One region of the Streptococcus sp. 2_1_36FAA genome, then DNA from elsewhere that is predicted to be linked to it. Evidence: predicted binding sites of a transcription regulator. Region 1 holds the regulator's gene; each other region holds the start of a gene.
The links. The regulator Rex, encoded in region 1, represses fermentation and respiration genes when NADH is low (regulators of the CRP and FNR family bind a similar motif). The targets are predictions, from matches to a motif close to TTGTGAANTANTTCACAA.
Positions count from the first base shown of each region.

Region 2: HMPREF0847_RS06675 (class II fructose-bisphosphate aldolase) is a predicted target of Rex. The motif match lies at 6,798-6,815, and genes of this name have one in related genera.
Region 3: HMPREF0847_RS08685 (2,3-butanediol dehydrogenase) is a predicted target of Rex. The motif match lies at 4,867-4,884, and genes of this name have one in related genera.

Region 1 is NZ_KI391973.1:470,362-480,882, forward strand. Features, by position in the region: gene gyrA (DNA gyrase subunit A) at 1-1,208, shown strand, start outside; gene HMPREF0847_RS02295 (class A sortase) at 1,212-1,967, shown strand; gene radC (RadC family protein) at 2,051-2,731, shown strand; gene HMPREF0847_RS02305 (redox-sensing transcriptional repressor Rex) at 2,751-3,398, opposite strand; gene HMPREF0847_RS02310 (DUF4649 family protein) at 3,501-3,734, opposite strand; gene HMPREF0847_RS02315 (DUF1831 domain-containing protein) at 3,769-4,116, opposite strand; gene HMPREF0847_RS02320 (cysteine desulfurase family protein) at 4,106-5,233, opposite strand; gene HMPREF0847_RS02325 (ribose-phosphate diphosphokinase) at 5,243-6,199, opposite strand; gene HMPREF0847_RS02330 (CYTH domain-containing protein) at 6,271-6,840, opposite strand; gene HMPREF0847_RS02335 (GTP pyrophosphokinase) at 6,939-7,604, shown strand; gene HMPREF0847_RS02340 (NAD kinase) at 7,588-8,412, shown strand; gene HMPREF0847_RS02345 (RluA family pseudouridine synthase) at 8,402-9,289, shown strand; gene pta (phosphate acetyltransferase) at 9,311-10,288, shown strand; gene mutY (A/G-specific adenine glycosylase) at 10,354-10,521, shown strand, end outside.
Region 2 is NZ_KI391975.1:273,822-284,342, forward strand. Features, by position in the region: gene HMPREF0847_RS06645 (ABC transporter ATP-binding protein) at 1-1,064, shown strand, start outside; gene HMPREF0847_RS06650 (ABC transporter ATP-binding protein) at 1,054-2,811, shown strand; gene manA (mannose-6-phosphate isomerase, class I) at 2,973-3,917, shown strand; gene HMPREF0847_RS06660 (CTP synthase) at 4,359-5,972, shown strand; gene HMPREF0847_RS06665 (GyrI-like domain-containing protein) at 6,042-6,452, shown strand; tRNA gene HMPREF0847_RS06670 (tRNA-Leu) at 6,597-6,682, shown strand; gene HMPREF0847_RS06675 (class II fructose-bisphosphate aldolase) at 6,860-7,741, shown strand; gene HMPREF0847_RS06680 (ABC transporter ATP-binding protein) at 8,034-9,020, shown strand; gene HMPREF0847_RS06685 (ABC transporter permease) at 9,022-9,840, shown strand; gene HMPREF0847_RS06690 (ABC transporter permease) at 9,842-10,521, shown strand, end outside.
Region 3 is NZ_KI391976.1:158,730-169,250, reverse strand. Features, by position in the region: gene aspS (aspartate--tRNA ligase) at 1-900, shown strand, start outside; gene gatC (Asp-tRNA(Asn)/Glu-tRNA(Gln) amidotransferase subunit GatC) at 1,103-1,405, shown strand; gene gatA (Asp-tRNA(Asn)/Glu-tRNA(Gln) amidotransferase subunit GatA) at 1,405-2,871, shown strand; gene gatB (Asp-tRNA(Asn)/Glu-tRNA(Gln) amidotransferase subunit GatB) at 2,871-4,304, shown strand; gene HMPREF0847_RS08690 (hypothetical protein) at 4,397-4,690, shown strand; gene HMPREF0847_RS08685 (2,3-butanediol dehydrogenase) at 4,918-5,964, shown strand; gene HMPREF0847_RS08680 (DMT family transporter) at 6,063-6,974, shown strand; gene HMPREF0847_RS08675 (TVP38/TMEM64 family protein) at 7,026-7,652, opposite strand; gene HMPREF0847_RS08670 (hypothetical protein) at 7,847-8,503, shown strand; gene HMPREF0847_RS08665 (YqeG family HAD IIIA-type phosphatase) at 8,696-9,223, shown strand; gene yqeH (ribosome biogenesis GTPase YqeH) at 9,226-10,332, shown strand; gene yhbY (ribosome assembly RNA-binding protein YhbY) at 10,440-10,521, shown strand, end outside.

The DNA of each region.
Region 1 (10,521 bases):
GTCAAAGTCAGGCTATTCTCGATATGCGCTTGCGTCGTTTGACTGGTTTGGAACACGATAAAATTCAGTCAGAATATGATGAATTGATTGCTCTAATAGCTGATTTGGCAGATATCTTAGCTAAACCTGAAAGAGTTCTTACAATTATTAGAGAAGAATTGGATGAAGTTAAGCGGAAATTTGCTGATGAACGTCGAACAGAGCTTATGGTAGGAGAAGTTCTCTCTCTAGAAGATGAAGATCTGATTGAAGAAGCGGATGTTTTGATCACCTTGTCAAATAAAGGATATATCAAACGTTTAAACCAAGATGAGTTTACAGCTCAGAAACGTGGAGGTCGTGGTGTTCAAGGGACAGGCGTCAAGGATGATGATTTCGTCAAGGAACTTGTTTCGACTAGTACTCATGATCGTCTACTCTTCTTCACTAATAAGGGACGAGTTTATCGTCTGAAAGGATATGAGATACCTGAATATGGCCGGACTGCAAAAGGTTTACCAATTGTGAATCTCCTGAAATTGGATGAAGGAGAAACAATTCAAACTATTATCAACGTTGAACAAGATCATAGCCAGGACTCTTATCTCTTCTTTACAACTCGGCTTGGGGTAGTCAAGCGTACTAGTGTGGCTGATTTTGCTAATATTCGTCAGAATGGACTCAAGGCTTTGAATTTGAAGGATGAAGACGAGCTGATTAATGTTTTCCTAACTGATGGAGCTGCTGATGTTATTATCGGAACAAAATTTGGTTATTCTGTTCGCTTCAATGAGACAGCTGTTCGTAACATGAGTCGTATTGCAACTGGTGTACGTGGTGTTAACCTAAGAGACGGTGACCAGGTTGTTGGAGCAGGTGTTGTGTCTGACAACGATGAAGTTCTTGTTATTACTGAGAAGGGTTATGGTAAGCGAACTCTTGCTAGTGAATATCCGACAAAAGGCCGTGGTGGTAAAGGGATTAAAACAGCTAATATTACAGAGAAAAATGGTCCTTTAGCTGGTTTAATGACAGTCAATGGTCAAGAAGATCTGATGATCATAACCAATACTGGTGTGATTATTCGGACAAGTGTTGCAAATATTTCACAAACTGGTCGCTCTACAATGGGTGTTAAGGTTATGCGTCTTGATCAGAATGCTCAGATTGTTACCTTTACAACTGTAGAAGCAGATGATAAAGAAGAGTTGCAAGACGAGAAGGAGTAAAATATGGCTAGAGGATCACGAAGAGCCAAGAAGAAACGTAGTAGACGTAATATTATATTAAATATTCTTTCGGTTATCTTACTGTTAGTTGCACTTGCCCTAATCTTTAATTCTTCAATTAGAAATATGATTATGGTTTGGCATACAAACAAGTACCAGGTTTCTAAAGTATCTAAGAAAGAAATTGAGAAGAATAAAGCAAGTAAAGGTAGTTTCAATTTTGAAAAGGTTGAGCCTCTATCGACTGAAGCAGTTTTAAATGCTCAATGGAAAGCGCAACAACTTCCTGTTATCGGTGGGATTGCGATTCCTGAACTATCCCTTAATTTACCAATTTTTAATGGACTGGAGAATGCAGGTCTTTATTATGGCGCTGGTACTATGAAAGAAACTCAGCAAATGGGAAAAGGAAACTATGCTTTAGCTAGCCACCATGTTTTCGGGATTACGGGAGCCAATGAAATGCTCTTCTCCCCTCTTGATCGAGCAAAAGCTGGTATGAAGATTTATCTGACAGATAAAGATAAAGTTTATACTTATTCAATAACTAGTGTTGAAAACGTGGAACCTGAAAGGGTAGATGTGGTTGATGATGCAGCTGATGGTACAGCAGAGGTTACTTTGGTAACCTGTGAAGATGCTGCGGCAACTTCTCGTACAATTGTTAAGGGTGTTTTAGAAAGTGAAACTCCATACAAAGAAACACCGAAGAAGATTTTGAACTACTTCAATAAATCATACAATCAAATGCAACTATAAATCTTATAATAAAAAAGAAGGAAGCATAAGTTTAATGCTTTCCTTTTTTCTTTTGCGAATAAATAGATTGTAAGGAGGTTTTTATGTACAGTATATCATTTCAAGAGGAATCATTATTACCACGGGAACGATTAGTAAGACTAGGAGCAGAGCAGTTAAGCAATCAGGAATTGCTGTCTATTCTCATTCGTACAGGAAATAAAAAAGAGAATGTATTCCAAATAGCTAGTAGAATTTTAGCATCAGTATCAAGTCTGACTGAACTGCGTCACATGACTCTATCTGAACTACAGGGGATATCTGGTATAGGGCAAGTAAAGGCGATTGAGCTACAGGCCATGATTGAGTTGGGTAGTCGTATTTCAAAAGCGGAGAATTTTGAAGGAGAACGTATACTGAGTAGTCAAAAACTTGCTAAGAAAATGCAACAGGAATTAAGTCATAAAAAACAGGAGCATTTGGTTGCACTTTATTTGAACACACAAAATCAGATTATTCATCAACAGACAATTTTCATTGGAAGTCTGACTCGGAGTTTAGCAGAACCTAGGGAGATTCTTCATTATGCGATTAAGCATATGGCGACATCAATTATCTTGGTCCATAATCATCCTTCAGGCGCGACTAGGCCAAGTAGGGATGATGATCAGGTGACTGAGAAAATAAAAGAAGCCTGCGAAATGATGGGCTTCGTTTTATTGGATCATTTAATTGTGGGAGGGGATAGCTATTATAGTTATCGAGAGGAAACAGACCTCATTTAAGGACGGTTAGCTATAGTGCTTAATCATGCTCTTTTTTCATAAAGTAGAGAAGAGTTTGCAGTTCGCTTGTCAAATCGACGTACTGAACCACAATTTCTTTTGGCAGGTGAAGATGTACAGGTGAAAAACTCATGATCCCTTTTATTCCAGCCTCTACAAGAATATTGGCTACTTCCTGGGCTTTTACACTTGGAACAGTTAAAATTGCTGTCTTGATGTCAGCGTCCTTGATTTTCTCTTTGATTTGAGAAATTCCATAAATTGGAATGCCGTCAGGAGTTTTTGTTCCAACTTCTTTATGGCTATCAACGTCAAAAGCCATGACAATTTTCATCTTATTTCTTTCGTGGAAGCGGTAGTGGAGAAGAGCGTGCCCCATATTACCAACGCCTACAAGCATGACATTGGTGATTGAGTTATCATTAAGTAGATCAGCAAAAAAATTCATTAATTTTTTAACATCGTAGCCAAAACCTCTGCGTCCAAGTTCACCAAAATAAGAAAAATCTCTTCGAACAGTAGCAGAGTCAATACCAATTGCTTCAGCAATTTGTTTGGAACTGGCTTTTTCTATTTTTTCTGCATTAAAACGTTTAAAAATACGGTAGTAGAGGGATAAACGCTTGGCAGTTGCACGAGGAATACTTGAATTTTTTTCAGTTTTCACAAAATCACGTCCTTTCATTTCTATTTTATAGAAAGTTTGTGAAAAAATCAACTATTTTAAAATAATCCAAGAAAGTAAAAATAAAAAAGAAAACTAAAATCCTTAGTTTTCTTTTTTATTTTCGTATGCTGACAAATCAAACTGTGACATGGTTCGATAGAGATTGCCTATTTTTCCTTCGTAGGGAAGTTCCTTACCGTTATAAGTCAAAGAGAGGACCTTTAAGTTATCCGGAATAGTGACACAGCCTGAAAAAGCTAGCATGAATTCATCAAAATCAAGATAACGAACGATTCGTTCGGCCTTATAAGAATCTAAGTATTTAAGTTCAATCATGTATATTCTCTGCTATTCTTGAATGAATGTTGGATTATTGTTCTGTCTTTATAAAAATCTCTCTCTCAACTAAACTATCCATCAAAAAGTAGAATTTCTGCTGAATAATCTTTTGATCTTCTGATTTAAAAATATTAACTAAGCGAAGACCAGATTTATCTGTGATATTAATTTTAAAGCCTGACAGGTCTTTATTGAAAATAATCTTCAACAAAAATCCTTGACCACTATTTGGAATTTCTTCTAAGAGGCGAGTTAGCTCAAAGTTTCCTACTTTTGTTTCGGCAAAGGTATTATCCTTTAATGTAAATTTTTTAACATTTGGATTTACTTCATAACTGTATAAACAATCTTTTAATGCTACTGACTTTTCAAAGGCCATGTGTTTCTCCTAAAATTTCTTTTAATTTTTTTGTTAAAATTTGTACTTCTTGAACAGTATTTTGATCAGAAAAACTGATTCTGAAGGATTCTTTTAATCGGGGGGATGTCTCACCATAAAAAGCCGACAAAACGAGGCTTGGCTCAATCGCTCCAGCAGTACATGCTGATCCTGTGGAGACAGAAATACCTTCCATATCTAACTTCATCAGCAGAATATCGTTTACTTGGCCGGGAAATCCCATGTTAAGCACATGAGGTAAATGAGGCTCCTGTTCATTGAGATAATAGTCGATAGTGCCGAGTCCTTTCAAAAGTTCGTGTCGAAGCTCTTGAATGTGACTGGAGTTTTCGGTTATATGTTCAATGTTATTTTCCAGTGCTGTGGCCATTCCGGCAATGGAAATGATGTTTTCTGTACCAGCTCTTTTTTTATCTTCCTGGCTTCCACCGTGAAGTAGATTATCAAAGTGGAAATCTTTAGCATATAAGAAGCCAGTTCCCTTCGGCCCGTGAAATTTATGAGCTGAAGCACTTAAAAAATCAATTCCTAATTCTTCTGGATAGATAGGAATCTTCCCCATAGCTTGAACCGCATCTACATGAAATTTTGCTGGATGAGCTTTTAAAACTTCTCCAATTTCCTTAATAGGTAGTAGATAACCGGTCTCATTATTAGCAAACATGGTAGAAACAAGAATTGTGTCAGGACGAAGTGCATCCTTTATATCTTTTACTCGTATCTTTCCGTCGACTGGTTGGATAAAAGAAATCTCAAATCCGTATTTTTCGGCTAAATGGTGTAAGGGTTCTAAAACAGAATGATGCTCAATTGCTGTCGTAATAATGTGTTTTCCTAGATCTTGATGCTTGAGAGCATAGCCTTTTAGTATGGTATTATTGCTTTCGGTAGCACCAGAAGTGAACAGAATATTTTTGGCATTAGTTCGCAATACCTGAGCAATAGTCTGCCTGGCCTGTCTAAGAATCTTGCTAGCCTCTCGTCCATGTTGATGAGTGCTAGATGGATTTCCATAGACCTGTACCATTAAGTCGGTCATCTTTTGGATAGCTACAGACGAAAGAGGGGTCGTGGCTGCATTGTCAAAATAAATCATCTTCAGTCCTTATTTTTTATTATATGCAAAGAGAGGACTGACTGGTTTTCTCTCTTGGATGCGGACAATAGCATCAGCAATCAACTCACTTGCTGTGATATACTGGATGTTTTTTGGAGTTTTTTCTTTGGTGTCTACAGAATCGGTTACTAAAATTTCTTTGATCGGAACAGCATCTAATTTTTCAGCGGCACCGTCAACGAAGATACCGTGGCTTGAAACCGCATAGATTTCGGTTGCTCCTTCTCGATCGACAATTTTAGCAGCTTCAGTAAAGGTACGTCCAGTATTCAAGATGTCATCAATTAAGATCGCTTTCTTACCAGCTACCTCACCAATAATATACCCTTCATTGCGGTGAGCATCGTCTTGAGCATAGTCTATAATAGCGATAGGAGCATCTAGATGTTCTGCTAAACTACGAGCTCTCTTAACACCTGAGTTCTTTGGACTTACAACGACAACATCATCACCTGTTAAGCCTTTATCGCAATAGTGTTTTGCAAAAAGAGGAACAGTGTAAAGATTGTCAACAGGAATGTCGAAGAATCCCTGCACTTGAACAGCGTGTAGATCAAGAGTCAGTACTCGATTCACACCTGCTTTTACTAACATATTTGCTACTAGTTTTGCTGTGATTGGCTCCCTAGGCGCCGCTGTACGGTCTTGACGAGCGTAACCAAAGTAAGGAATTACAACATTAACTGAGTTAGCACTGGCACGATTACAAGCATCTACCATGATGAGCAGTTCCATCAAATGGTTGTTTACTGGAAAACTTGTAGATTGAATGATGAAAACATCAAAGCCACGTACGCTTTCTTCGATGTTGACTTGGATTTCTCCATCAGAGAACTGACGTGATGAAAGTTTCCCAAGCGGTATTCCAGCAGCTTTTGCAATCTTCTCAGCGATAGCATGATTTGAGTTGAGCGAGAATAATTTCATGTTCTTTTTGTCATTGATTGAACCAAACATACCTAAAGATAACTCCTTTAATTTTCTGATTACTATTTTATCAAAAATATAAGAATTTTTCAGCTATTTGGCAAGTTTTTAGCAAATCTAGCGATCTTGCTTTTTAGGGGTGTGTACGGGAGATTGTTTTCTTGTAGAAAGTCAAAGAAATTAACTTTTCCATCTTCAGCTTCTTGAACTTCAAGTTCGATTTCATAATCGTGAACATCAAAATAAAAATTTTCATCCAGAGCTAGAAGTCCAAACTCATGTTTCATTTCTCTGCGAATGGTGGTTAAGTGGCCTAGGATATTTAATTGATTCAGCTGAATCTTCGTTTTCTTCAAGTTTTCAAGAATCTCTCCCTCTGGTAGAGTCATACTCCCAATTATAGAATTAACTTCATCTGCTGATAAAGCTTGGTTGTATTCCATTGTTCCTACCCCTTGTGATACCTTCAAAGTCAGCTCAGCTGAATCCTCAAAACGACGGATACGTAAGGCCATTTTGTGGTCTCTAATAAAAAAATCGGGAGTATCGATATAATAATTTGTTTGTTTTACAGGGGTAATATCTTTGAAAAGTGGTAGCAGACTGTCGAATTGTTCTTTGTTTAATCCGGATTTGTATTCAATCTCTAAATGGTTCATTGTTGATCCTTTTCTTTCGTTTGAAAACGATTTATGTTATAATAATAGACGTATTTATTTTATATAAAATAATTAAAAATGACAAGGTGAGCGCGTTTATGGAGTGGGAACAATTTTTAGACCCTTATGTCCAAGCTGTTGGTGAGTTAAAAGTCAAACTGCGTGGGATTCGAAAGCAATACCGCAAGCAACAACGACACTCACCTATAGAATTTGTAACCGGTAGGGTCAAGTCTATTGAAAGTATCCAAGAGAAGATGGTTATGCATGGAATAAGTTTAGAAAACTTAGACCGTGATATGAATGATATTGCAGGACTTCGAATTATGGTTCAATTTGAGGATGATATCACTGAAGTTCTGAAAGTCTTGCGTCAGCGGAAAGATATGAAGATTGTTCTAGAGCGAGATTATATCACTTATAAGAAGCCAAGTGGCTACCGTAGCTATCATGTGATAGTTGAATATCCTGTTGATACAATTGACGGTAATAAAGTTGTCTTGGCTGAAATTCAAATTCGGACCTTAGCCATGAATTTTTGGGCGACAATTGAGCATTCTCTGAATTATAAATATAAGGGAGAATTTCCTCAAGAAATTAAGGAAAGGTTGGAAATAACAGCTCGAATTGCCTATGAATTGGATAAAACAATGGGTGAAATTCGCCATGATATTCAAGAGGCTCAGGTTCTTTTTGATCCTCCTTATCGGATGTTAAATGACGGCGTAGGAAATAGTGACGATACAGATGAAGAATACAGATAAAAAAATTGCTGTTTTTAGCAATTATAAACCTCAAAGTAAAGAAGTCTGCCAATTGTTGATTAAGAAACTAAGGCAGAATCGTTTCATTTTAACTGATAAAAATCCTGATATAGTTATTTCTGTAGGCGGAGATGGTATGCTCCTGTCTGTTTTTCACAAGTATGAAAACCAATTAGATAAAGTTCGTTTTGTCGGTGTTCATACTGGACACTTAGGATTTTATACTGATTACCGAGATTTCGAAATTGACAAGTTAATAGATAATCTAAAATTGGACACAGGTGCTCAGGTTTCCTATCCGATTTTAAATGTTAGAATTTTTCTTGAGGATGGTTCTGTAAAAACTAAACTAGCTTTGAATGAAGCTACGATAAAGCGATCAGATCGGACTATGGTCGCTGATGTCATGATTAACCATGTGGCCTTTGAACGCTTCCGAGGGGATGGGATTTCAGTTTCTACTCCGACAGGCAGTACGGCTTACAATAAGTCCTTAGGTGGAGCAGTTCTCCATCCGACAATCGAGGCCTTGCAAATTGCTGAGGTGGCTAGTCTTAATAATCGTGTATATCGTACTTTGGGCTCGTCTATTATTGTTCCCAAAAAAGATAAGATTGAAATCTTTCCAACTCGAAATGATCAGCATACGATTTCGGTGGATAATAGAACTTATACTTTCAAGCATATTGCTAAGGTTGAATTTCAAATAGATAATCATAAAATACATTTTGTCGCTAGCCCAAGTCATACGAGCTTTTGGAACCGAGTTAAGGATGCCTTTATTGGAGAAGTAGACGATGAGATTTGAGTTTATTGCAGATGAACATGTCAAAGTCAAAACTTTTCTCAAAAAACATGATGTTTCAAAGGGGCTTCTTGCTAAAATTAAGTTTAGAGGCGGAGGTATTTTAGTAAATGACGAACCGCAAAATGCAATTTACTTGTTAGACATTGGTGATAAAGTTACGATCGATATTCCCAAGGAAGAAGGTTTTGAAAGTTTAGAAGCGATTTCGAAAAAACTAGAAGTGGTTTTTGAGGATGATCATTTTTTAATACTTGATAAACCAGCTGGAGTCGCAAGCATTCCTAGCGTGAACCATTCTAATACTATGGCTAATTATGTCAAAGCTTATTATATAGATTCTGGTTATGAGAATCATCAAGTCCATATTGTGACACGTTTGGACAAGGATACTAGCGGTCTTATGCTATTTGCCAAACACGGCTATGCCCATGCACGATTGGATAAACAATTACAAAAAAGAGCTATTGAGAAGCGTTATTTAGCCCTGGTTAAGGGAGATGGTCTTTTAGAAAAAGAAGGGGAAATTATTGCTCCGATTGCGCGTGATGAAGATAGTATTATTACACGAAGAGTTGCCAAAGGAGGTAAATATGCTCATACTAGTTACAAGGTGATTGAGCAATTTGGCAACATCTATCTAGTGGATATTCACCTTCATACAGGAAGGACGCATCAGATTCGAGTTCATTTTTCACATATCGGCTTTCCACTTTTGGGAGACGATTTATATGGTGGAAGCTTAACTGAAGGTATCAGTCGCCAAGCTCTTCACTGTCATACTTTGAAATTTTACAATCCATTCAGTGGAGAGGAAATTGGACGTGCCAGTCCTCTTCCAACAGATTTTGAACATGTAGTTCAGACATTTAAAAATTAATTAAGAGGAGATTAACAAAATATGAAAATTTTTGATGATATTCGTGATGCCTTGCAGGATAAAGAAGTGAAAATTGTCTTGCCTGAAGGAGAAGAACCTCGTATTCTTCAAGCAACTAAGCGCCTTGTAAAAGAAACTAGTATTACTCCAGTTCTTTTGGGTAATCCTGAAAAAATTCGTATTTATTTAGAAATAGAAGGAATAACAGAAGGGTATCAGGTCATTGATCCTACAAACTGTTCTTGCTTTGAGGAAATGGTGGAAGCTTTTGTCGAGCGTCGTAAAGGAAAAATTACTGCAGACGAAGCGCGTCAATTGTTGAAGGAAGATGTCAATTATTTCGGTGTTATGCTAGTCTATCTTGGTAAGGTTCAAGGAATGGTTTCAGGCGCTATTCACTCTACAGCAGCGACTGTTAGACCTGCTCTTCAAATCATCAAGACTTTGCCATGGGTTTCGCGCACTTCTGGTGCCTTTCTAATGGTTCGTGATGATGAGCGCTACATTTTTAGTGACTGTGCCATCAATATTGATCCAGACGCCAATGTTTTAGCAGAGATTGCTATTAACTCAGCTTTGACAGCACAAATTTTTGATATTGATCCGAAAGTTGCCATGCTCAGCTATTCTACCAAAGGTTCTGGTTTTGGAGAAAAGGTTGATAAGGTCGTAGAGGCAACTAAGCTGGCTCAGGAAATGCGTCCAGATTTGGCTATCGATGGCGAATTGCAGTTTGATGCAGCTTTCGTGCCTGCAACTGCAGAGCTGAAAGCACCTGGCAGCCCAGTGGCTGGTCAAGCGACTGTCTTTGTCTTCCCTAGCATTGAAGCTGGTAATATCGGCTACAAACTGGCTGAACGTTTGGGTGGATTCTCCGCAGTAGGTCCTATCTTACAAGGGCTTAATCATCCAGTTAATGATCTTTCTCGTGGATGTAATGCGGATGATGTTTACAAGCTGACCTTGATTACAGCTAGTCAGGCAGTTGGTCATTATTAAACGATATGAGATAATTGGGGGGCGTAAGCTCTCCAATTTTTTTATCCTTATGCTATACTAGATTTATGTTAAATTTGAAAGAATACGGAATTGAGATGTGGGAGGCAGGTAAAATTGCTTCTTTTCGCGAGAAATTATTAACTTGGTATGATAAAAACAAACGCGATCTGCCTTGGCGTAGAACAAATAATCCTTATCATATCTGGGTTTCTGAGATTATGCTGCAGCAGACT
Region 2 (10,521 bases), on a different contig from region 1:
ACCGCTTCATGTCTTTGTTCAATCCGATTATGAGCGGAATTTCAAGTGGTTTAACGCTGGCTATTTATTGGATTGGAGCTTATTTGATTCATAGTGCAGCATCTGCTGATAAGCTTGGTCTATTCAGTGATATGGTTGTTTTCATGTCTTATGGTATGCAGGTTGTAATTGGCTTCTTGCTGATGGGGGCTTTGTTTATTGTTTTACCACGTACCCTTGTTTCAGCTGGTCGGATTAACAAAGTGTTAGCACTGGATAGCAGTATCAAAGAAAAAGATCAGGCACAGACTGAGGGCCAAAGTAAAGGACAAGTAACTTTTGAAGATGTTTCTTTCCGTTATGCAAAAAATTCTGAAGCAGTAATTGAGCATGTTAGTTTCACTGCTAAAGCTGGTGAAACAGTTGCCTTTATTGGATCTACTGGCTCAGGTAAATCAACCCTTGTCAATTTGATACCTCGTTTCTATGATGTGACAGAAGGTAGGATTCTAGTCGACGGTATAGACGTCTGTGACTACGAGCTTAAAGCTCTACGTAATAAGGTAGGGTATATTCCGCAGAAAGCTGTACTTTTCTCAGGGACAATTGCTTCAAATTTGGACTTTGGAGAAAGCATGGAAACTCCACTAGATGAAGAGAAAATGTGGGAAGCCCTTGAACTAGCACAAGCCAAATTATTTGTAGAAGAAAAAGAGGCAGGACTTGAATCTGAAGTAGCCCAAGGAGGCACGAACTACTCTGGCGGTCAACGCCAACGCCTGGCTATTGCGCGTGCATTGGCCCGTAAGCCGGAAATTTTGATATTTGATGATTCTTTCTCTGCTTTGGACTATAAGACAGATCGTATTTTACGAAAAGAATTGGCAGAACAGACCCAACATATGACAAAACTGATTGTCGCCCAACGAATTTCTACTATTATGGATGCCGATCAAATCCTAGTTCTAGACAATGGTAAAGTCGTTGGACAAGGTACCCATAAAGAGTTGTTGGCTACGAATGAAGTGTACCAAGAAATTGCTTATTCTCAATTATCAAAGGAGGAACTAGAAAATGGAAAATAAAAAAACATCTTTATTTACCCAGATGAAGCCCTATATTAAAGGCTTCCAGCTTCCTTTTGTCATTGCAGTAGCCGGTGCTATCATTTCTAGTATTATTACAGTGTTTGGTCCCTATAAGTTGCGTGAAATCACAAACTTAATTACAGAAGGTCTAGTAGGTGAGATGGACTTGGGAGCTATCTCAAATATAGGTTTCTTCCTAGCTTTCCTTTATGTTGTGGGTTCTCTTATCAATTATGCGCAGGGTTACGCTATTTCGGATATGATTCAGCACTTTTCAAAACGTTTGAGAACTGCGATTGCAGAGAAAATCAACCGCCTGCCCTTAAGCTACTTTGATAGTCATTCCCAAGGGGATACCCTATCACGTGTGACAAATGATGTAGATACAGTTGGACAATCGTTGACACAGAGTTTGGGCACCCTGATTTCTTCAGTCTTGCTTTTAATTGCTGTGCTCTTTATGATGTTTTATACGAATGTTGTACTTTCATTTGTGACGATTGGTTCGGTCTTATTGGGTTTTGTTTTCTCAGCAGTTCTGATGGCGAAATCTCAGAGATATTTCCAAGAACAGCAAAGTAATCTAGCAGCTATTAATGGTTATGTCGAAGAAATGTACTCCGGGCACAATGTTATTACTAGTTACAATGGTGCAGAAAAGACACGTTTGGCATTCAATGTCCTCAATCAAAATCTGTATGCTAGTATGTGGAAGTCACAATTTATTTCAGGAATTATGTTTCCACTGATGAACTTTGTTGGTAATTTTGGCTATGTGATGGTTGTGATTGTAGGTGCCACAATGGCTATTAATGGCTCCATTAGCATGGGTACGATTGTGGCTTTCATGGTCTACGTACGAATTTTTTCACAACCTCTTTCTCAAATCGCCCAGGGAATCACAACACTCCAATCTGCTAGTGCAGCTATGGGACGTGTCTTTGAGTTTCTAGCAGAAGCAGATATGGAAGATGATTCTCATAAACCGAAAGCTTTGACAGAAGTCAAAGGAGACGTTCATTTTGAAGATGTCTTCTTTGGTTATAATCCAGATAAGACTATTATTCATGATTTTTCAGCTCAAGCTAATGCTGGTCAAAAAGTAGCGATTGTTGGCCCGACAGGTGCGGGTAAGACAACGATTGTTAACCTACTCATGAAGTTTTATGATATTGACCGTGGTCGCATCACCATTGATGGCGTTGATACCAAAGAAATGAAACGCTCTGAAGTTCACGATGCTTTCTCTATGGTGTTACAGGACACATGGCTTTTTGAAGGGACCATTAAAGAAAACTTGATCTACAATCAGAAAGATATTACTGATCAAGCAGTTGTTGAAGCTGCAAAAGCGGTTGGTGTCCACCACTTTATCATGACCTTACCAGACGGCTATGATACAGTTCTGGATGACACAGTCAGTCTTTCTGTTGGTCAAAAGCAGCTCCTAACTATTGCGAGAGCTCTGCTCAAAGATGCGCCACTCCTTATCTTAGATGAGGCGACTTCATCTGTCGATACACGGACGGAAGAATTGATTCAAAAAGCGATGGACAAGCTGATGGAAGGCAGGACGTCCTTTGTCATTGCTCACCGCCTGTCTACTATTCGCAATGCTGATTTGATCCTAGTCATGCGTGATGGGAATATTATCGAGCAAGGAAACCATGACCAGCTCATGGAGCAGGGAGGTTTCTACGCCGATCTTTACAACAGTCAGTTTGTTGAAGAAGATCAAGAATAAAGAAGAAAGCACTGCAATTGCAGTGCTTTTTGAATTTGTCCTAGAAATAAGAGTAATTACTAAATTTACTGTAATTTTTGATATAGAAAGGTGAAGGGAGATTATTTTAGCTTATCCATTTTTTGATATAATAAAGAAAAAGTACATTTTGGGGGTAAGACATGTCAGAACCATTATTTCTACAATCAGTCATGCACGAAAAAATTTGGGGTGGAACCAAGCTGAGAGATGAGTTTGGCTATGAGATTCCTAGTGATAAAGTCGGTGAATATTGGGCAATTTCAGCCCATCCAAATGGTGTATCCACTGTGAAAAATGGCCGTTTTGCTGGTCAAAAGTTAGATACGCTTTATGCTGAACATAGGGAACTTTTCGGGGACCGTTCTGAGCCGGTCTTTCCTCTCTTGACCAAGATTTTGGATGCCAATGACTGGCTTAGTGTCCAGGTCCATCCAGATGATGCATACGGCTTGAAGCACGAGGGTGAGCTAGGGAAAACTGAATGTTGGTATATTATTGCTGCAGATGAAGGTGCAGAGATTATCTATGGTCACAGTGCCAAGAGTAAAGAAGAACTTCGCGAACAAATCGAATCCAAGAACTGGGATCAGCTCTTGACGAAGGTAAAGGTTAAAGCAGGTGACTTCTTCTATGTACCAAGTGGAACCATGCATGCTATTGGTTCGGGTATCTTGATTTTAGAAACTCAACAGTCTAGTGATACAACTTACCGTGTGTACGACTTTGACCGCAAGGATGATGCAGGAAATCTCCGTGAATTGCACCTAGAAAAATCTATCGATGTTTTAAATATTGGAGAACCCGCAAATAGCCGTCCAGTCAATTTACAAGTGGATAATCTGTCTTCAACTTTACTGGTTGCTAATGATTTCTTTGCTGTCTACAAGTGGGAACTGACTGGCCAGGCTGATTTCACTAAAACAGCTGACTATACGCTCAACAGCGTATTAAATGGACAAGGTCAGTTAACAGTAGATGGTCAAGTCTATCCAATTCATATGGGAGACCATTTTATCCTACCGAGCGATGTGGCTAGCTGGAAGTTAGAAGGTCACGATCTAGAAATGATTGTTAGCCATCCATAAATTAAGCTAAGCGGGGAGCGTTCATATTTTTGAAAAACTAAGTAGTATTTGAACAAAAAATTTTCGAGACAATCATTGCTCTCTGGCAGGAACAAGAAGTAGCTGTGGGTGCCACTCACGATCTCGTTAATCAATGCTACGAAATTGTTTTTAAAAAATCAGAACGATCTAGTCCTATTTAGCGGAGTCTATACCCTATGTAGAACTTAAACTACATGTCCTTATGTCGATAAAAAAGAGATGAAAACTGACTGAAAACATTTGACAATTTTTCAGGTTTGCGATATCATACTGTTCGGGCACCTCTTTTAGAGGTCAGAGCTTCCTGTTTCCAGGGAGCTATTTTTCTTTTTCAGACAGATTATGGAAAATCCTCCTCTAGATAAGAATTCAGTAACCTTGAGGTTGCTGGAACGAATTGTTTTATGAAAAGGAGCATGTATGTCAACTAAATATATTTTTGTCACCGGCGGTGTAGTTTCTTCTATCGGGAAAGGGATTGTAGCAGCTAGTCTGGGTCGGCTTTTAAAGAATCGCGGTCTCAAGGTTACGATTCAGAAATTTGACCCTTATATCAATATTGATCCGGGTACCATGAGCCCTTATCAGCATGGGGAAGTGTTTGTCACAGATGACGGAGCTGAGACAGATCTGGATCTAGGGCATTATGAGCGTTTTATTGACATCAATCTCAATAAATACTCCAATGTCACCACTGGTAAAATCTATAGCGAAGTCCTGCGCAAGGAGCGTAAAGGCGAGTATCTGGGGGCGACGGTCCAAGTCATTCCGCATATTACGGATGCTCTCAAGGACAAGATCAAGCGGGCGGCACGGACGACGGACTCGGATGTGATTATCACAGAGGTTGGTGGCACAGTAGGGGACATCGAGTCTCTTCCTTTTTTAGAAGCTTTACGCCAGATGAAGGCGGATGTCGGAGCAGACAATGTCATGTATATCCATACGACCCTTCTTCCATATCTCAAGGCAGCAGGCGAAATGAAGACCAAGCCGACTCAGCATTCTGTCAAAGAGTTGCGAGGTCTGGGAATTCAGCCAAATATGCTGGTCATTCGGACAGAACAACCAGTTGGACAAAATATCAAAAACAAACTGGCTCAATTCTGTGATGTAGCGCCTGAGGCGGTCATTGAGTCGCTGGATGTAGAGCATCTCTACCAAATTCCTCTTAATTTGCAGGCGCAAAAGATGGACCAAATCGTCTGTGACCATCTGAAACTGGATGTACCGGTAGCGGATATGACAGAGTGGTCAGCTATGGTAGAAAAAGTGATGAACTTGAAAAAGCAGGTCCATATTGCTCTTGTAGGTAAGTATGTTGAGTTGCCAGATGCCTATATTTCAGTTGTCGAAGCGCTCAAGCATGCTGGCTATGCCAACGATGCAGAGGTTAAGATTGACTGGATTGATGCGAATCAGGTAACTGCTGAAAATGCGGCAGAACTTCTTGGAAAGGCGGATGGGATTATCATTCCGGGCGGCTTTGGTCAGAGAGGAACTGAGGGTAAGATTCAGGCAATCCGCTATGCGCGTGAGCAAGATGTGCCTATGTTGGGGATTTGCTTGGGTATGCAGCTGACCTGTGTTGAATTCGCCCGTCACGTCCTTGAGCTGGCAGATGCCAACTCAGCGGAGCTCAATCCAGACACGCCGTATCCAATCATTGATCTTATGCGTGATCAGATTGATGTCGAAGACTTGGGTGGAACGCTGAGGTTGGGGCTCTATCCTTCTAAGCTTAAACATGGTTCTAAGGCGGCAGCAGCTTACGATCATCAAGAAGTTGTGCAGCGCCGTCACCGTCATCGCTATGAGTTTAACAATGATTTTCGCGAGCAGTTTGAGGCGGCTGGATTTGTATTTTCAGGAGTTTCACCAGACAATCGCTTGGTCGAAATAGTAGAAATCCCAGAAAATAAATTTTTCGTGGCATGTCAATACCACCCAGAGCTTTCTAGCCGTCCGAACCGACCTGAAGGCCTTTATACGGCTTTTGTTACTGCAGCGGTAGAAAAGAGCTCGGAAAGATAGACTAGCTTTGTCTGACCTAAGCGACTTTTCTAGAGAAATGTTATAATGAAAGCAAAAGGAGGGAAGAAGATGTTTCTAAACATTTTAGCTAGTATTCGTACTAATAATTTTCAAGATGAGCATTGTATAGAAAAAATCCAAACTCTCTGGCAGGAACAAGAGGGAACTGTGAAAGAAGCTTTTGCCCAAGGGGAACCAGTCTATGCCGTCTATCATGACTATGCCAGTGATTACAAAGGAGACTACAATCTCTCTATCTGTCGTTTGACAGATGGGGACGTCTATGATTTTGATACATCCGAGCAGACCTATCAAGTATTTGAGGCTGATAAGGAGGATCCGCAAGCGATTCTTCATGCTTGGCAGAGGATTTGGCAGGCAGAAGAAACAGGCGAGCTTCATCGAGGCTACACTTTCGACTTTGAAAAATACGATCCCGACCAAACGGTGGCTGTCTTTGTTGCGACTCAGCAGCCCTAAGTTTTCTGTGTTCCTGTCTTAGCTTCATTTTCGTTTAGATTTCCTATCCTTGTTGATTGAGTAGAAGGTTGATTTTTTGAAATAAACTAAAAAATTTTCTTGACAAGCCTTACCTGTCCTGTTATACTAGTAAGGTACTCAATCGCGGGGATGGCGGAATTGGCAGACGCGCAGGACTAAGGATCCTGTGACCGCTTTAGGTCGTGAGGGTTCAAGTCCCTCTCTCCGCATCAAGTAAGCTGGCTTCGGTCAGCTTTTTCTTTTTGTAGCAGAAGCACTTAAAAAAGCTAAGTGTCTCCCTGTAATTCTTTAAAATTTCAGGAAAAACTAGCAATTTTAGTGAAAAAGTGATAAAATAAACAATGTAAGTGGTTTAACCACAAAAAATAAGAGGAGGCCTGATAAGAATGGCAATCGTTTCAGCAGAAAAATTTGTCCAAGCAGCTCGTGACAATGGTTACGCAGTTGGTGGATTTAACACAAACAACCTTGAATGGACTCAAGCTATTTTGCGTGCAGCAGAAGCTAAAAAAGCTCCAGTTTTGATCCAAACTTCAATGGGTGCTGCAAAATACATGGGTGGTTACAAAGTATGTAAAGCCCTTATCGAAAACCTTGTTGAGTCAATGGGTATCACTGTACCAGTAGCTATCCACCTTGACCACGGTCACTACGAAGATGCACTTGAGTGTATCGAAGTAGGTTACACTTCTATCATGTTTGACGGTTCACACCTTCCAGTAGAAGAAAACCTTAAATTAGCTAAAGAAGTTGTTGAAAAAGCACATGCTAAAGGTATCTCAGTAGAAGCTGAAGTTGGTACTATTGGTGGTGAAGAAGATGGAATCATCGGTAAAGGTGAATTGGCTCCAATCGAAGATGCTAAAGCAATGGTTGCAACTGGTATTGACTTCTTGGCAGCAGGTATTGGTAACATCCACGGCCCTTACCCAGCAAACTGGGAAGGTCTTGACCTTGACCACTTGAAGAAATTGACAGAAGCTCTTCCTGGCTTCCCAATTGTATTGCACGGTGGTTCAGGTATTCCTGACGATCAAATCCAAGCAGCGATCAAACTTGGTGTTGCGAAAGTCAACGTAAACACTGAATGCCAAATCGCATTTGCAAACGCAACTCGTCAATTTGTACGTGAATACGATGCAAACGAAGCAGAATACGACAAGAAGAAACTCTTCGACCCACGTAAATTCTTGAAACCAGGTTTCGAAGCTATTACAGCAGCTGTTGAAGAACGTATTGACGTATTTGGTTCAGAAGGTAAAGCTTAATCTAGCTGAACATTACAAAACAGAAACCTGCCCGTAAGGGTAGGTTTTTTGGTGTTTTAAGGAAACTATTAAACCAGAAGTTTGGATTAAAAGTATTATTTTAAGAGAGAAATTTTCAATTTCATGCTCTATAGGCAAACGCTTGCATTCTATTTTTTCTTGGACTATAATAGGTTGGTATAGAGCCTTCTGTGATAATAAAATGTAGAAGGTGTAGAAAGTAAGGGTTTAGAATACTTGTGTTTGAAAATACGATTTTCTATTCCTTACGATAGGGGAGATAGATAAGGCAATGATAGAAGTAGAGCATCTTCAGAAAAACTTTGTGAAGACGGTCAAGGAACCAGGGTTAAAGGGGGCTTTGCGCTCCTTTATTCATCCTGAAAAGCAGACTTTTGAAGCAGTCAAGGATTTGACCTTTGAGGTGCCAAAAGGTCAAATTTTAGGTTTTATCGGGGCAAATGGTGCTGGGAAGTCGACAACTATTAAGATGCTGACAGGGATTTTGAAACCGACATCTGGTTTTTGTCGGATTAACGGCAAGATTCCGCAGGACAATCGCCAAGACTATGTCAAGGATATTGGGGTGGTTTTTGGACAACGCACCCAGCTGTGGTGGGATTTGGCTCTTCAAGAGACTTACACGGTCTTGAAGGAGATTTACGATGTGCCTGACACTCTCTTTCATAAGCGCATGGACTTTTTGAATGAAGTCTTGGATTTGAAGGACTTTATCAAAGACCCTGTGCGGACTCTTTCACTTGGTCAACGGATGCGGGCGGATATTGCGGCTTCCTTGCTCCACAATCCCAAGGTTTTCTTTTTAGATGAGCCCACCATTGGTTTGGATGTTTCCGTCAAGGACAACATTCGTCGGGCTATTACCCAGATCAATCAGGAGGAAGAGACTACCATTCTCTTGACCACTCATGATTTGAGTGATATTGAGCAACTTTGTGATCGGATTTTTATGATTGATAAGGGACAGGAGATTTTTGATGGAACGGTTAGCCAGCTCAAGGAAAGCTTTGGCAAGATGAAGACTCTTTCCTTTGAACTGCTACCAGGGCAAAGTCATCTCGTCTCTCACTATGAAGGCTTGCCTGATATGACTATTGAAAAACAAGGAAATAGCCTCAATATTGAGTTTGATAGTTCCCACTACCAATCGGCTGATATTATCAAGCAAACCCTGTCTGATTTTGAAGTCCGTGATTTGAAGATGGTGGATACAGATATTGAGGATATTATCCGTCGCTTCTACCGAAAGGAGCTCTAAGATGGTCAAATTGTGGAGGCGTTATAAACCCTTCATTAATGCAGGGATTCAGGAGCTGATTACCTATCGAGTCAACTTTCTTCTCTATCGAATTGGCGATGTCATGGGAGCTTTTGTGGCCTTTTATCTCTGGAAGGCAGTCTTTGATTCCTCGCAAGAGTCCTTGATTCAGGGATTTAGCATGGCAGATATCACCCTCTACATCATCATGAGTTTTGTGACCAATCTTTTGACCAAGTCGGATTCTTCTTTTATGATTGGAGAGGAGGTCAAGGATGGCTCCATTATCATACGCTTGCTGCGACCGGTGCATTTTGCGGCCTCCTATCTCTTCACCGAACTTGGTTCCAAGTGGTTGATTTTTATTTCTGTTGGAGTTCCATTTCTATGTGTCATTGTATTGGTAAAAATCCTTTCTGGGCAAGGCATTGTAGAAGTGCTAGGATTAACGGTCCTTTATCTTTTTAGCTTGACGCTGGCCTACCTGATTAACTTTTTCTTTAATATCTGCTTTGGATTTTCAGCCTTTGTATTTAAAAATCTATGGGGTTCTAATCTACTCAAGACTTCTATAGTGGCCTTTATGTCGGGGAGTCTGATTCCCTTGGCTTTCTTTCCAAAGGTGGTTTCAGATATTCTTTCCTTCTTGCCTTTCTCATCTTTGATCTACACTCCAGTCATGATCATTGTTGGGAAATACGATGCTAGTCAGATTCTTCAGGCGCTTTTGCTACAGTTTTTCTGGCTCTTAGTGATGGTGGGCTTGTCTCAGCTGATTTGGAAACGAGTCCAGTCATTTATCACTATTCAGGGAGGTTAGTATGAAAAAATATCAACGCATGCATCTGATTTTTATCAGACAATACATCAAGCAAATCATGGAATACAAGGTGGATTTTGTGGTTGGTGTTTTAGGTGTTTTCCTGACCCAAGGCTTGAATCTTTTGTTTCTCAATGTCATCTTTCAACACATTCCCTCGCTAGAAGGCTGGACTTTTCAAGAGATTGCCTTTATCTATGGATTTTCCTTGATTCCCAAGGGACTGGACCATCTCTTTTTTGACAATCTCTGGGCACTGGGGCAACGATTGGTGAGAAAGGGAGAGTTTGACAAGTATCTGACTCGTCCTATCAATCCTCTCTTTCACATCCTAGTCGAGACTTTTCAGATTGATGCCTTGGGTGAGCTCTTGGTCGGAGGTATTTTGCTAGCGACAACGGTATCTAGTATTGCTTGGACTCTTCCAAAATTCCTGATTTTTCTAGTCTGTATTCCTTTTGCGACCTTGATTTATACTTCCTTGAAAATCGCGACTGCCAGTATCGCTTTTTGGACCAAGCAGTCAGGTGCTATGATTTACATTTTCTATATGTTTAATGACTTTGCCAAGTACCCGATTTCTATTTACAATTCACTTCTTCGTTGGTTGATTAGCTTTATCGTGCCTTTTGCCTTTACAGCCTACTATCCTGCCAGCTATTTCTTGCAGAACAAGAATGG
Region 3 (10,521 bases), on a different contig from region 1:
CGTTTCGGCTCTGATAAGCCAGATACACGCTTTGGTTTAGAGCTGAAGAATTTGACGGATTTATGCCAGTCCAATGAATCGCTTCTTATCAAGAAAGCCTTGGATAACCAAGAGGAAGTGATGGGAATCTGTGTGCCAGGTGCGGCTAGTGCTTTTAGCAAAAAGCAACTAAGTCACTACTATCAGGAAATGAAGGAATTTGGTTGTAGCCGTTTTGCCAGCCTCAAGGTTGAAAATGGCCAGTTGGTTGGTGATTTGGCTAGCACCTTTGAAGCTGAAAGTCAGGAGTTACTGACACGTTTTGAGGCAAAGGATGGAGATTTAATCCTGCTAGTCATGGCTAAGAAGCGTCGAGCTCGGGAAGCTTTGGGACATCTTCGCCTAGAAGTCGCAAAAGCTTTAGACTTGATTGATCCGAGTCTGCTTCATTTCCTCTGGGTTGTAGATTGGCCACTGCTGGAGTGGAATGAAGATCAAAATCGCTATCAAGCTATGCACCATCCTTTCACACAGGGAATCTTTGAAGAAGGCCAAGAGCCTGGTCAATTCCGTAGCCACGCCTACGACATCGTCTTGAACGGCTATGAGATTGGCGGAGGAAGTCTGCGGATTCATGATCGGAAGGCTCAGGAAGCTATGTTTGAGCTTTTAGGCATGAGCCGAGAAGACTATGAACGTGACTTTGGTTTCTTCCTGGAAGCCTTGGAATACGGATTCCCGCCACATGGTGGTTTAGCTCTAGGATTGGATCGTTTAGTTATGATCTTGGCTGGAGAGCAAAATATTCGCCAGGTCATCGCCTTTCCAAAAAATGGTACAGGCTTTGATCCTATGCTGGAAAGTCCGAGTCTGGTTGACCAAAGACAGGTAAAAGAATTGCATTTGGAATTGAAGAAATAGAGCCAAATATGGTAAAATGAAATGATGCGAATTCCTGAAAGATAGCAGGAATAAGCCCAAGAAAGGAGTTAGTGGATGCTAAAAAATCGGTGTCCTCTAGCCTATCAAATCGAAGGTGAGCTAAGCTCTGGAAATAAAGAACTCAACTCAAATTCTTATTTTCAGTCACTAAAACTCACATATTCTACGAAAGGAATCAGAGATGAAGATTACTCAAGAAGAAGTAAGTCATGTAGCTAAGCTATCAAAGTTGGCTTTCTCACCAGAAGAAACAGCTGAGTTTGCAACGACTTTGTCTAAGATTGTCGACATGGTCGAATTGCTCAATGAAGTAGATACAGAGGGTGTGCCTTTCACTTCTAATGTAGCTGCCAATATCAACTATATGCGAGAAGATGTGGCTCAGCCAGGCTGGAATCGGGAAGAGCTTTTCCAAAATGTGCCTGAAAAAGAGCGGGGGTACATCAAAGTGCCTGCCATCCTAGATGACGGAGGAGATGCCTAATGACTTTTAATCACAAGACTATTGAAGAGTTGCATGATTTGCTGGTCAAGAAAGAAATTTCTGCGGTAGAGTTAACTCAGGCAACTTTGGCGGATATTAAAGAACGTGAAGGAGCTGTAGACAGCTTCATTACTGTTAGCGAAGAGGAAGCTTTGGCTCAGGCTGCGGCTCTAGATGCCAAGGGCATTGATGCTGACAATCTCATGAGCGGGATTCCGCTGGCAGTTAAGGACAATATCTCAACCAAGGGGATTTTGACGACGGCTGCCTCTAAAATGCTCTACAACTATAAGCCGATTTTCGATGCGACCAGCGTAGAGAAGCTTTACGGTAAGGATATGATTATCGTTGGGAAGACCAACATGGACGAGTTTGCCATGGGCGGTTCCAGCGAAAACTCTTACTTTAAGACGACTAAGAATGCTTGGGACAGCAGTAAGGTTCCTGGTGGATCATCTGGTGGTTCAGCGACAGCTGTTGCCTCTGGTCAGGTCCGTCTGTCACTAGGTTCGGATACGGGTGGTTCTATTCGCCAGCCTGCTTCCTTTAACGGTGTAGTCGGTCTCAAGCCAACTTACGGACGGGTTTCTCGTTTTGGTCTCATTGCTTTTGGTTCTTCTTTAGACCAGATTGGGCCTTTCTCTCAAACGGTTAAGGAAAATGCACAGCTTCTGAATGTTATTTCTGGTAATGATCCTAAGGATTCGACATCATCACAAGAGGCAGTGCCAGACTTTACCAGCAAGATTGGCCAAGACATCAAGGGAATGAAGATTGCCCTGCCTAAGGAATACATGGGTGAGGGAATTGACAGCAAGGTTAAGGAAACGATTTTAGCAGCTGCGAAGCACTTGGAAATCTTGGGAGCTATCGTTGAAGAAGTTAGCTTGCCTCATAGCAAGTACGGTGTGGCTGTTTACTATATCATTGCTTCCTCTGAAGCCAGCTCTAACCTGCAACGTTTTGACGGTATTCGCTATGGCTACCGCGCAGAAGGCATTGAAAATCTAGAAGATGTCTATGTCAAATCTCGTAGCGAAGGCTTTGGTGAAGAAGTGAAACGTCGGATCATGCTGGGTACTTTCAGCTTGTCATCTGGTTACTATGATGCTTACTTCAAGAAAGCTGGTCAGGTTCGGACCTTGATTATGCAAGATTTTGCTAAGGTTTTTGAAAAATATGATTTGATCTTAGGTCCAACTGCACCAACAGTAGCATATGACTTGGGCAGTCAAAACCAAGATCCAGTGGCTATGTATCTGGCTGACCTTTTGACCATTCCAGTCAATCTGGCTGGCCTACCTGGCATTTCAATTCCAGCTGGTTTTGCAGACGGTCTTCCTGTCGGCTTGCAGCTGATTGGGAACCACTTCGATGAAGCGACCATCTATCAGGCAGCCGCAGCATTTGAAGCGACGACTGACTACCACAAACAGCAGCCAGTTATCTTTGGAGGTGAAAAATAATGAACTTTGAAACAGTTATCGGACTGGAAGTCCATGTTGAATTGAAGACCAATTCAAAAATTTTCTCACCAGCTCCAGCTCACTTCGGTGAAGATCCCAATGCCAACACCAATATCATTGACTGGTCCTTCCCAGGTGTCCTGCCTGTTATGAATAAGGGTGTCATTGACTATGGTATCAAGGCTGCTCTGGCCTTGAACATGGATATTCACCAGAAGATGCACTTTGACCGCAAAAATTACTTCTATCCGGACAATCCAAAAGCCTATCAAATTTCTCAGTTTGATGAGCCGATTGGCTACAATGGCTGGATTGAGATTGAGCTAGAAGATGGCACGACCAAGAAAATCCGTATCGAGCGGGCTCACTTGGAAGAAGATGCTGGAAAGAATACCCACGGTAGCGATGGCTACTCTTATGTGGACCTCAACCGTCAAGGAGTGCCACTGATTGAGATTGTATCTGAAGCGGATATGCGCAGTCCAGAAGAAGCTTATGCCTATCTGACTGCCCTCAAGGAAATCATCCAGTACACGGGCATTTCTGATGTTAAGATGGAAGAGGGCTCCATGCGTGTCGACGCCAATATTTCCATCCGTCCTTATGGTCAGGAAGAGTTTGGTACCAAGACTGAGCTGAAAAACCTCAACTCCTTCAACTTTGTTCGTAAGGGTCTAGCATTTGAGGAAAAACGCCAGGCTGAAATCCTACGCAGCGGTGGCCAAATCCGTCAGGAAACCCGTCGTTATGACGAAGCAACTGGCGAAACTCTGCTCATGCGGGTTAAGGAAGGTTCAGCGGACTACCGTTACTTCCCAGAGCCTGATCTGCCTATCTTTGAGATTGAGGATGCTTGGATTGAGCAAGTGCGTAGCAGTCTGCCAGCCTTTCCAAAAGAACGCCGGGCTAAGTATGTGGGCGATTATGGTCTGTCTGACTACGATGCCAAGCAGTTAACAGCGACGAAAGCAGTTTCAGATTTCTTTGAAGCAGCTGTTGCGGCAGGCGGTGACGCCAAGGCTGTTTCTAACTGGCTCCAAGGAGATGTGGCTCAATACCTCAATGCCGAAGGCAAGACCATCTCTGAGATTGAGCTGACGCCTGAGAACCTGACTGAAATGATTGCTCTGATTTCAGACGGAACGATTTCCTCTAAGATTGCTAAGAAGGTCTTTGTCCATCTAGCTAAAAATGGTGGCTCTGCCAAGGAATATGTGCAAAAAGCTGGTCTGATTCAAATCTCAGACCCTGCCCAGCTTCTGCCAATCATCCAAGAAGTATTTGCCAACAACGAAAAAGCTATCAATGACTATAAGGGTGGCAATAAGAATGCGGCCAAGTCCTTGATCGGCCAGCTCATGAAGGCCACTAAGGGCCAAGCTAACCCGCAAGTAGCACAAAAACTGCTCAATGAAGAGTTGGAAAAACTATAGAAATAAGTAGAAAACCAGTCGTGAGGCTGGTTTTTTGCTTTTTCTTGAAATATCCGATATGATAGAATAGATAAAAATTAAAGGAGTTAGTTATGTCGGAAATTACAATTACGCGTGATACGGGTATTGTTGGTGTTGCTCAAAAAGTAGCGGTATATCTTAATGGTGAACTTGTACATAAACTTTCAAATAATGAAAGCAAAACTCTGTCATTTGAGGGAGACAGTATTGAGCTACAGGTTGGACAAAGTTTTATGAAGTCTCATAAAATTCAAGTAAAAAATGGCCAAAAGGTACTTGTTAAAGCTTCTGGAATTCGTGTTATGCTAGGAATTCTTGGGACTATCTTAGGCTTACCTTATTTACTTCTTGAAATAGAGGGTTAATATTCCCAAATTGCAACAGGAGCGGAATTTAAGATTTTCTAAACTATAGAAAAATCAGTCAGAAGTGACTGATTTTTTCTCTTCTATCCTATAATAAACAAAGTGATATAATTTGAAGTAACAAATGTTTTTAATTAAATCTTTTTTCTGAGATTCTGCTAATCTTTTGACAAGGTTTGTGAAAGGGTTTACAATAAAACTAACGAATTATAAAGCGAGGTATGTTTATGGCAAAAATGAAAGCTGCTCGTTGGTATGGCGCTAAAGATGTTCGCATTGAAGAGGTGGACGTACCAGAAGTCAAACCGCATCAGGTTAAGATTGCGGTCAAGTTCACAGGAATCTGTGGTACTGACTTGCATGAATACTTGGACGGACCAATTTTTATTCCGACTGAAACAGAGCATGTCTACTCTGGACAGAAAGCGCCTGTAACCTTGGGACATGAGTTTGCTGGGGAAATTGTTGAGGTTGGAAGTGACGTAACACGGGTCAAAGTTGGCGATCGGGTAACAGTTGAACCTATTTTAGCTAAGCATAATCTTGTCGGTGATTATAATTTGGACCCTAATCTAAACTTTGTCGGTTTGGCGGCTGATGGTGGTTTTGCCAAATATTGTGTTTTGGATGGAGACATTGTTCACAAAGTTCCAGATAGTCTTAGCTATGAGCAGGCAGCCTTGACAGAACCTGCTGCTGTGGCAGTTTACGCGGTCCGTCAGTCAGCTCTTAAGACGGGCGATACTGCGGTGGTCTTCGGTTTGGGACCAATTGGACTCTTGATTGTAGAGGCTTTGCGGGCGGCCGGTGCCTCTAAGATTTATGGTGTCGAGTTATCTCCAGAGCGCCAAGCAAAAGCAGAGGAGCTTGGGGCCATCATTGTGCGACCAGAAGAAGGTGAAGATGTGGTAGCTGCTATCCAGCGTTTAACGGGTGGTGGAGCAGATGTGTCTTATGAAGTAACCGGAGTACCAGTTGTTCTGGGGCAAGCTTTGGCTGCTGTTCACAAGGCTGGAGAATGTATGGTGGTTTCTATTTGGGAGCGAGAAGCCAGCATTAATCCAAATGAATTTGCCATTCAAGAAAAATCGCTTAAGGGTATTATCGCCTATCGGCATATATTCCCTAAGGTGCTGGAGCTGATGGAGCAAGGCTACTTCTCTGCGGATAAGCTTGTGACCAAGAAGATTAAGCTGGAGGATATTGTGCAAGAAGGCTTTATCGAGCTGACTCAGGATAAGGCTCAGATTAAAATTTTGGTGTCCCCTGAATAAATTTTTGCTTAACTATGGTATGAAAATCAGTCAAAATTGGCTGATTTTTCTTTATGGTTTATGCTATAATAAACAAAGTAATAGGAGAGAGATTTAGGATGTCTAAGACAGTAAGAGGGACCATTTATACACTAGTGGCTGGGACAGCTTGGGGGCTGTCTGGAACGAGTGGCCAATATTTGATGGTGCACGGATTTTCTGCTCTGAGTTTGGCCAACTTTCGCTTATTAGTGGCGGGTCTTGCTCTGATAGGGATGGCTTATTTTGCTGATCCCAAGTCATTTGGTCAGATCTGGAAGGATAAGCAATCACTCGTGATGATCTTTGTTTTTGCTTTGTTTGGTCTTTTTCTTAATCAATACGCCTATTTGGAGGCTATTCATGAAACAAATGCAGGAACAGCAACAGTGCTACAATATTTATGTCCTGTGGGGCTTTTAGCCTATACTTGCATCAAGGATAAGGTCTCCCCAACTGTATCAGAAATCGCTTCGATGATTTTAGCGATTGGTGGTACTTTCTTGATTGCAACTCATGGTCAGCTTAATCAGTTATCTATGACGCCAAAGGGCTTACTTCTAGGTTTATTCTCTGCCTTTACATACTCGCTCTATATCCTTTTGCCTATTGATGTGATAAAAAAATGGGGTAGTATGTTGGTGATTGGAATTGGTATGACAGTAGCTGGCCTTCTTTTACTCCTTTTCAGTGGCTTAAGTCAACATCAATGGAAGTTTACTCCTGATATTGTCATGGCCTTGTTCGGTATTATCCTTGTTGGAACCATCTTTGCCTATACCGTCTTTTTGAAAGGAACAACCTTGGTAGGACCAGTTAAATCAAGTTTGCTAGCTTCGATTGAGCCGATTTCAGCAGTTTTCTTTGCTTTTTTAATCATGCAGGAACAATTTTACGCTCTAGATTTTCTAGGAATGGCTATGATTCTAGTCGCGGTTATGTTGATTTCTTTAAAAGACTTGCTCATCCAAAGAAAAAAAGGACTTTTATAAATCTATCTCAAAAGACCGAGACATTTGTCTCGGTCTTTTGTATGCTTCTTCTTATTTGGGCGCCATTTGCCAGAAGAGATCAATAATATAAGTCAAGCCATAAGTGTAAACAACTAGTGTGAAGGGTTTGCACAGAATGATAATAATCATATAGCGTTTGAAAGTCATCTTGGTCAGAGCAGCCAGCATACAAAGAAAATCTGCGGGGCTGATTGGCCAAATCATCATAAAGATGAAAAAACGATCAAAACGATTGCCTTCATCAAGCCAGCCAATGTATTTGTCGTAAGTTCGCTTGCTGACAACGGATTGAACAAAGGCCGGGCCATAGATTCGAACCAGGTAGAAGATGATGGCGCAACCAATGACGATACCGATGTAGTTATAGATCGTTCCTACGATGTGTCCATAGATAAAGACACCAGCGACTGAGGTTAAAGCTCCAGGAATAATTGGGACCACAGTTTGCAGAATTTGTAAAAAGATAAAGAGTGGGGGTCCCCATATGCCTGCTTGTTGGATGAAAGCAGAGAGTGTTTCTTTTGATTGTAAAACTCCGGCTTGATAAGCCCAGATACAAAAGGCGATAGTCCCAACAGCCCCAATAATAGAAGACCAATTAATAACTTTTTGTAAAAAAGGGGACACAGCCTGTAATTGTCGATTTCTCTCTGACATACTTTCCTCCAATAAAATAAACTAATTCTACTATAGCATGTTTTACGTTTTTTGTAAGCTTTGGGCTGTGAGGGTCCAAAATTCTAAAAGATGATAAAATTATATAAGCAATTGACAATAATCTATAATTGTGTAAAAATTGGAATGATTGCATATATCTAGGTTGAAATTTCAGTGTGTCAGGAGGTTCTCCAGTGGAAGAATATCTAAATCTATATCGTCAAAAATTGTGGGAGATTGCATATGAGAATCTCATAAGAACATTTTTCTATCCAACTACAATCTTGTTGTTCGTATTATTTTTAATTTTTTGGTGCATCTTTTTTAGAAAAAAATGGATTATTCTATTCATATCAAGTTATTTCTTTTTGTTTCTCTTTGCTATAGCTGCAGAATATGTGAATAGCTATGATAAAATTATGAATTCAGATTCATTATACAATAGTTATTTTGTAGGTTTATTAAAGCGTGAAACAGTTTTACCAATGCTTAAGAAGGTAGATGAGATTCCCCTAGCTAGTGTTGATGGAAAATTGGAGAGAAAAAATATTATACTATTTGCTTTATCTAATCCGATGTATTATGGTGGTCTTTTTAATGATACGGCAGATTTCTTTACAGGTGGTCATATAGTAGGGAAATTATTTCTAGTTGCTTTAGTAGGATATGAAGAGAAAGATGGTCAATGGCAATCTGTCGATATTCGTATCGCCCCAGGTGAGGAAGAAAAGGATTTTCAGAAGTTTTCTAAGGTGCTTCACATCACAAGAGATGGAAAAGAAGGAGAAACGACTATTATCCTTGAACTTCAAAAGTTTTATGAATTGAAGTTACGGAAAGAAAAAAATTGAGATTTGTTTGGACTATGAGCATAATCTTTGTTCCATTTTAAAATAAAGCTTCCTGTTTGGGGAGCTGTTTTCATTTGCTTGGAAAATAGAAAAGTGAACATCACCTAGCCACTCTAGAAGAAAGAGGACCATGAGTGCCAAAAAGCCCATTTTATGCTATAATAATGAGAATACGAATTTTTGGAGAGAGATGTGGCGATTGAAGATTATATGCCGGACTTTGCGGTTGAGGCAGTTTACGATTTGACAGTAGAGAGTTTGAAAAAACAGGGGATCAAAGCGGTTTTGGTGGATTTGGATAACACCCTGATTGCTTGGAATAATCCTGACGGAACCCCAGAGATGAAGAAGTGGCTCCATGATTTGCGGGACGCGGGTATTCGAATTATCGTAGTGTCCAATAATAACCAAAAACGGGTAAAGCGGGCTGTTGAAAAGTTTGAAATTGACTATATCTACTGGGCGATGAAACCCTTCACTTGGGGAATCGACCGAGCACTCAAGCTTTTCCATTTTGAAAAAAATGAAGTGGTCATGGTGGGCGATCAGCTCATGACGGATATTCGAGCAGCGCATCGGGCCGGGATTCGCTCGATTTTGGTCAAACCGCTGGTTGAGCACGACTCTATTAAGACTCAGATCAATCGGGCGCGTGAACGCCGTGTGCTCAAGAAAATCAATGAAAAATACGGCCCAATTCAATACAAAAAAGGAATTTAAGCATGGAAGAACTTCTCTGTATCGGCTGCGGAGCCACTATTCAGACAGAAGATAAGGGCAAGCTAGGCTACACGCCTCAGTCAGCTCTAGAAAAAGGCTTGGAGACAGGCGAACTCTATTGTCAACGCTGTTTCCGCCTGCGCCATTATAATGAAATCAGCGACGTCCAGCTGACGGATGATGACTTTCTACGGCTTCTTCATGAGGTTGGAGATAGTGATGCCTTGGTCGTCAATGTTGTCGATATTTTTGACTTCAATGGCTCGGTCATCCCTGGCCTGCCTCGCTTTGTTGCTGGAAACGATGTTCTCTTGGTCGGGAATAAAAAGGACATTCTGCCTAAGTCGGTCAAGGATAGCAAGGTGACCCAATGGCTGACGGAGAGGGCTCACGAAGAAGGTCTGCGTCCAGTCGATGTGGTCCTGACCTCTGCTCAGAACAAGCAGGCGATTAAGGACTTGATTGACAAGATTGAGCACTGTCGTAAAGGGCGTGATGTTTATGTGGTCGGCGTTACCAATGTCGGCAAATCCACTTTGATTAACGCCATTATTCAGGAAATCACAGGCGACAAGGATATTATTACGACTTCGCGCTTCCCGGGGACAACTCTAGATAAAATCGAGATTCCTTTGGCAGATGGCAGTCATATCTATGATACGCCGGGTATTATCCATCGTCACCAGATGGCTCACTATCTTTCTGCTAAGAATCTCAAATACGTCAGTCCCAAAAAGGAAATCAAACCCAAAACCTACCAGCTCAATCCAGAGCAAACCCTCTTTTTAGGTGGTTTGGGTCGCTTTGACTTTGTGGCGGGAGACAAGCAAGGCTTCACAGCTTATTTTGATAATGAGCTTAAGCTCCACCGTACCAAATTGCAAGGTGCTAGCGAATTTTATGACAAGCATGTTGGTAGTCTCTTGGTGCCGCCAGTTGGTAAGGAAAAGGAAGAGTTTCCAGCCTTGGTCAAGCATGAATTTACCATCAAGGACAAGACAGATATCGTATTCTCAGGTTTGGGCTGGATTCGCGTCAGTGGTCCTGCTCGAGTAGCTGGTTGGGCGCCAGAGGGTGTGGCGGTTGTCACAAGGAAAGCGATTATATAATACTCAAGAAACAAAGGGGAATAAATCTCCTTAAAATAAGGAAGGAAAAGGCCATGAACAGTGGGAAGACAAGCAAGTCCTAACTGATTCAAGCCTTATAGAAGAACATGACACTAACATCAAAACAACGCGCCTTTCTCAACAGTCAGGCACATAGTCTCAAACCTATCATTCAGATTGGGAAAAATG